2 regions of the Novosphingobium sp. EMRT-2 genome follow, and region 2 is predicted to be linked to the other one. Evidence: predicted binding sites of a transcription regulator. Region 2 holds the regulator's gene; the other holds the start of a gene.
What was found. The regulator LexA, encoded in region 2, represses DNA repair genes until DNA is damaged. The targets are predictions, from matches to a motif close to GTTCCNCNCTTGTTCT.
Positions count from the first base shown of each region.

Region 1 (3,205 bases), 1.6 Mb from region 2:
CGGTGCCATAGAGGATCACCAGCCGCACCTCGCCCGGCAGCTTCTCCCACGGCGTTTCCAGGCTGAACCCGAAATGCGCGGCGAGGCTGGACAGCACCTGCATGTAGTAAGGCGATGGCGGGTTGGACTTGGCCCAGGGCACCACCGCGCCCTGCTTGAGACTGAGCCCCTCGTTGGGCACGACCAGTTGCGGATCGAACAGCAGCTTCTCGCCCAGCCCGTCGCAGGCCGGGCACGCGCCCTGTGGAGCGTTGAACGAGAACAGGCGCGGTTCGATCGATTCGATGGTGAAGCCGCTGACCGGGCACGCGAACTTTTCGCTGAACACGATCCGGTTGGGCGGAAGGCCCGCGCCCTTGAGATTCCCCTCCCGCTTGCGGGAGGGGTTAGGGGTGGGCTGCCCGGGCGCGGCATCCAGTTCCGGCCCACCCCCGGCCCCTCCCGCAAGCGGGAGGGGGGAGACGACCAGAGCCTCCGCCACCGTCGTGTCCGCCAGATCGATATAGGCCAGCCCCTCGGCCAGCTTGAGCGCCTGCTCGAAGCTGTCGGCCAGCCGCGTCTGGATACCGTCGCGCACGGCGATGCGATCGACCACCACCTCGATGTCGTGCTTGTACTTCTTGTCGAGCGCGGGGGCTTCCTCGATCGCGTAAAGCTCGCCGTCGATGCGGACACGGGTGTAGCCCGCCTTCTGCCATTCCAGCAGTTCCTTGCGGTATTCCCCCTTGCGGCCGCGCACCACCGGCGCGAGCAGGTAGGCGCGCGTGCCTTCGGGCAGGGCCATCACGCGATCGACCATCTGGCTGACCGTCTGCGCACTGATCGGCAGGCCCGTGGCCGGCGAATAGGGCACGCCCACGCGAGCCCACAGCAGGCGCATGTAATCGTAGATCTCGGTGACCGTTGCCACGGTCGAGCGCGGGTTGCGGCTGGTGGTCTTCTGCTCGATCGAGATCGCCGGGCTGAGGCCGTCGATGTGCTCGACATCGGGCTTCTGCATCATCTCGAGGAACTGGCGGGCATAGGCCGAGAGCGATTCGACGTAGCGGCGCTGCCCCTCGGCATAGATCGTATCGAACGCGAGCGAGGATTTGCCCGATCCGGAAAGCCCGGTGATGACGATCAGGCTGTCCCGCGGGAGATCGACATCGATACCCTTGAGGTTGTGTTCACGGGCGCCACGGACGGAAATCTTGCTGAGCGACATGGGCACCCGTGTTCCAGATTTGTTCACAGAGCGCAAGACGGCTCTTGGGGAAGAAGCGCGCTATCTGGGATGGGCATCGGGGAACGACAAGAGGCGGGGAATGCAGTCGATGAACGCGGAGCGTGTCCGCTGTCACGGACAGGCGGCCAGACCCATGCCATACCGCTTTACGAAAGTGATAACCGTGTCGTGTCGGTACAATTCAAAATTCGTTTTGGATGTTACGGACGGTAACGGATAAGAAACCATGAAACGAGCAAGGCCGGCCGCAGCACTGCAGCGGAACGGCGGGGATCTGCAAGACCGTGACGGACACAGAACACCATTGCAGGGCGCCGGCCACCCACCTCTTTGGTGGCGGAGAGCAGGCAAACCACCACGCCCGGGCCATCTCGTTGAAGGCCCAGGACAACTTCACCCGGCATTTCGCGGAGAGTTTTGCTTCCGCGATGACCCAGACGCGCAACGATCGCACCAAGGTGCCGTCGGACCGCTAGGCCAGAAGGCGCTTTTCGCACCGTTTCGCCGGGTACGGTGTGCGCGGCGTCACAACCGGACGGGCCGAAGCGCACGGCGCGCCTGAGACCGCTGCCCCCACCCACGAGGGGCAGGGAGCGGCGGCGAAACATCACGACCCGCGTGGTGCAGATGATGGCGATGCGCCGAAGCGGGCCGCCCCCGAACCAACCGAACCGTCAACCGCCTCAGGCCGGTTCCAGCACCAGGCTGGCGGCAGCGGTATTGCTGATCGGAATGTGGTAGTTCCGCGTGACCTCGCTCAGCGGGCCATCGCCCAGCGCGCCCCGCGCGGCGATCCAGTTGAGTATCTCCACCCCTTGCGTGCCCGCCAGTTCGGCCACGTCCTCGGCCGAATGGCGCGTCAACGCATCGGGATCGGCCGCGAGATGATCGAGGCAGAAGCGATCGTAATCGGGGTTCATGAACCCGGCGCGCGGGCCGTCGAGCTGGTGCGAAAGGCCGCCCGTGCCCACCACCAGAACCCGCTCCGCCCCCGTCCACGAACGCAGCGCCTTGGCCACCGCGCGCCCCAGCGCCAGGCAGCGTTTCGGTGACGGCAGCGGATACTGCACGGTATTGATGGCGATCGGCACCAGCCGGATCGGCCAGGCGGGCGCATCGGGATAGACCAGCTCGAACGGGATCGACAGCGCGTGGTCGACCAGCATTTTCTGGCAGGTGGTGATGTCGAACTCGGACGCGACGAGTTCCTCGATGATGTGCCAGCTCAGTTCGGGGTGTCCGGTGAAGCTCTTGTACACCGGCAGGCCCCAGCCTTCGTCGGCGTTGTCGTAGGACGCCGCCGCGCCGACCGCGAACGTGGGCATCTTGTCGAGGAAGAAGTTCAGCCCGTGATCGTTGTAGAACACCACGGCCACATCCGGCTGAGCTTCGGCAAGCCAGGCGCGGATCGGCGGGTAGCCATCGAAAAAGGGCTTCCAGTAGGGCTGCTGCTGGTCTCCGCGCACGATCGCGCCGCCGATGCCCGGCACGTGGCTGGTGAAATAGCCGCCGACGATATCCGCCATCACGCGTTCTCCATACCGGTGGAAACGACCATGTCGGGCGCGATCTTGGCGCGTTGCGCCACGAGGTGCGCCTTGAAATCGTCAAGGCTCATGCCGGTCTGGAGCGAGCCGAGATCCTGCACGTTGAGGCCGAAGATGCCGGCCAGCTTGGCCAGATAATAGACGTTGCCGCCGGCTTCGATCATCGCCAGCACGTCACGGTCCGCCACGGCCTTGCGTTGTTCGGGCGTCAGCGCGAACTTGCGGCAATAGGCGTCCTCGTCGGCTCGGAACGCCTCGCGGTTGGCGGCATCGTTGAACGAATAGCACATCGCGTTCAGCGCAAAGCCGCGCCGCGCCATGTCGCCATCGAAAAGGGTGGTGCCGGGGATGGGCGGTCGCCGCCGCGCTTCCACACTCGCCATGGTCATTGTCCTGCTCTCCCGGATTGGGGTGTTGCTACCTTCCCGAC
Region 1 covers NZ_CP039695.1:2,696,868-2,700,072, reverse strand. Annotated here, with positions in the region: gene uvrA (excinuclease ABC subunit UvrA) at 1-1,207, opposite strand, end outside; gene FA702_RS13250 (class III extradiol dioxygenase family protein) at 1,912-2,754, opposite strand; gene FA702_RS13245 (protocatechuate 4,5-dioxygenase subunit alpha) at 2,754-3,164, opposite strand.
Region 1: the regulator LexA is predicted to act here: its motif matches at 1,218-1,233, upstream of uvrA (excinuclease ABC subunit UvrA).

Region 2 (3,205 bases):
CTGGCCGCGCGCGAGGAAGGGGTACTGCTTCGCCTGGGGCGGCATCTCGTGATGCTGCTCGCGACGGGACTCGTGATCGAACTGGCGCTGATGCCGATCGGGCTGTTCCATTTCCACCGCGCCGGGATCTACGGCGCGGCGGCCAACGTCATCGCCATTCCGCTGACCACGTTCGTGACCATGCCGCTGATCGCGCTGGCGCTGGTGCTGGACGTGGTGGGGGCGGGCGGGCCGGCGTGGTGGCTGACGGGCAAGTCGCTCGAACTCCTGCTGTGGCTGGCGCACGTGACGGCGGGGCAGCCCGGCGCGGTGACGCTGATGCCGTCGATGCCGCCCGGGGTGTTCGCGCTGTTCGTTGCCGGCGGGCTGTGGCTGGCGCTGTGGACCGGCACCGTCCGCTTGTGGGGCTTCGTTCCGGCGACGGTGGCCGCGCTGGTCTTTGCCACCATGCGCCCGCCCGACATCCTGGTATCGGGCGACGGCCGCAATGTGGGAATTACCGGAGAGGGGGAGGACCTGCTAGTGCTGCGCCAGACTCGCGGGGAGTACACGCGCGAGAACCTGCTGGAAATGGCCGGCATGGAAGGAGATGTGCGGCCGCTCGATACCTGGCCCGGCGCGGCCTGCAACGGTGATTTCTGCCGGATAGTATTGAAACGGGGAGAGCGCGCATTCGTGGTGCTGATGGCGCGCGGGCAGGATCTGGTGGAGATCGGGGAACTGAAGCGGGCCTGCGCGGCGGCGGACATCGTCATCGCCGACCGCCGGCTGCCGCGGACCTGCCTGCCCCGGATGCTGAAGGCGGACCGGGCCTTGCTGGCGCGAACCGGCGGGCTGACCATCGATCTTGCCGCCGGAACCGTGCGCACCGTAGCCGAGACGCAGGGGCACCACGGCTGGTATCGCTGGACGGCGACGCGCCGGCCGGAAGCCGCGCCGTCGCCCGCATCAACGGATCAGTGATAGCGGCGCAGCAACCCCGCGAGCTTGCCCTGCACCTGCACTTCATCGGGACGGTAGTATTGCGGATCGTAGGCGGCGTTCGCGGGATCGAGCCGGATCATGCCCTTTTCGCGGCGCAGGTACTTGAGCGTCGCTTCCTCGCCCCGGATCAGCGCCACCACGATTTCACCATCGCGGGCGATGTCTGTGCGCCGGACCAGCGCGAAATCGCCATCGAAAATCCCGGCATCGACCATCGAATCCCCGGATACTTCCAGCGCGTAATGCTCCCCCGCGCCGAGCAGGGCGGCGGGCACCGGCAGTACGCTGGAACCTTCCAGCGCCTCGATCGGGGCGCCGGCGGCGATGCGGCCGTGAAGCGGCACTTCGATGACGTCGTTCGCCGGCGCCGGTGCGGTCTTCGGCGGGCTGCGCAGCGGCACGACCACATCGTTGGCGGGAGCCGTGCGCGACGCGGCCTTGGTGGTTGCGCTGTCCGGCTGGCGCAGCACTTCCAGAGCGCGGGCGCGGTTGGGTAGCCGACGGATGAAGCCGCGTTCCTCCAGCGCGGAAATCAGGCGGTGGACGCCCGATTTCGATTTGAGATCGAGCGCTTCTTTCATTTCCTCGAACGAGGGGGAAATGCCGGACTCCTCAAGCCGGAGCTGGATGAAAGTCAGCAGTTCGTGCTGCTTGCGCGTCAGCATTGCGCGTCACTCCATAGTGAACGAATACGGAACGAATAAGCAACTAAAACGCACCCGTCAAGCAATTCCGCCATTTTCCAGCAAATAGACCGGAACATCTGTTCCCGCAGGCTTCAATGGCGCGCGGGCTTCGCGCCGGACCAGCGCGTTGCTGCGCGCGAGCGACGACAACGCACCGGAATCCTGCAGGGGATCGAGCGTCACGCTGGCACCGTCCCAGCGGGCGCGCAGGAATTCGGTACGTCCGCCACCGGCCGGCATATCCTGCGCGAGGCGGGCGGGAATAACGCGTGGCAAGGTTTCCGCCGCGCCCAGCGCGGCCCGGAGGAGCGGCAGCAGGAACAGGTAGCCGGTAACGAAAGCGGCGGCGGGATTGCCGGGCAGGCCCAGGATCACTTGCGCGCCGCGTTGCGCCACCATCAGCGGCTTGCCCGGCTTGATCGCGACCCGCCAGAAGTCCAGCGTGGCGCCGGTGGCCTCGATTGCCGGGCGAACGAGATCGTGGTCGCCCACCGAAGCGCCGCCGCTTGTGACCACCACATCGGCATCGCGCACGCGATCCAGCGCTGCGATGAGGTCATCGAGCCGGTCGGGGGTCGGTCCGATGCGGTCGGTCACGACCCGGCAGCTTGCCGCCAGCGCGGCCAGCATCGGGCCATTGCTGGCGGGAATCTGGTGGGGCGCGAGCGGGGTGCCGGGGGCGACCAGCTCATCGCCGCAATCGATCACGGCGAGCTTCACTGGCCGGCGCACGGCAAGGTAATGATGCCCGGCGGACACGGCGAGGGCGATCTGCGCCGGCCCCATGCGCTGCCCGGCCGGCAGCAAGGGTGCATCGAGGGCGAAATCCATGCCGCGCGGGCGGATGTGTTTGTCCCGGGGCAGGGGCGGTTCGCCGGTAAGACGCAGGCTGTCGCCGACGCGAGCGGCGTCTTCCTGGATCAGCACCATGTCCGCGCCGTCGGGAACCACGGCGCCGGTGCTGATCCGCACCGCCTGTCCGGGCGCGACCGTCCCGTCGAACGGATGGCCGGCGGCGCTTTCGCCTACCACGGTCCACGGCCCGGGAAGGTCGGTGGCGCGCAGGGCGTATCCGTCCATGGCGGAGAGCGCGGCCTCGGGCTGGTTGCGCCGCGCGGCAAGCGGCTGGGCGAGATGGAAACCCACGCATTCGGCAGCGGGGCGGTGTTCGACCGGCAGTGAGGGGGCCAGGGCGAGCAGGCGGCGCTGCGCCTCCTCCAGCGGTAACGGCGGCGTCTTCATGCCTTATCTTGCGGCCCTTCATCCGCGCGCCACGTGCCCGACTTGCCGCCGCGCTTTTCGATCAGGCGGACCTGTTCGATCACCATGCCCTTGTCCAGCGCCTTGGCCATGTCGTAGATGGTCAGCAGCGCGATCGAGACGGCGGTCAGCGCTTCCATTTCCACCCCGGTCCGGCCAGTGAGCGACGCGGTGGCGGTCACCTCCACGCCATCGGGCACGAAGGCAAACTCCACTGCGATCGCATTGAGCGCAAGCGGATGGCACAGGGGGATGAGCTCGCCCGCCTTCTTCGC
Region 2 covers NZ_CP039695.1:579,249-582,453, reverse strand. Annotated here, with positions in the region: gene FA702_RS03030 (ComEC/Rec2 family competence protein) at 1-963, shown strand, start outside; gene lexA (transcriptional repressor LexA) at 957-1,649, opposite strand; gene FA702_RS03020 (molybdopterin molybdotransferase MoeA) at 1,707-2,912, opposite strand; gene moaC (cyclic pyranopterin monophosphate synthase MoaC) at 2,909-3,205, opposite strand, start outside.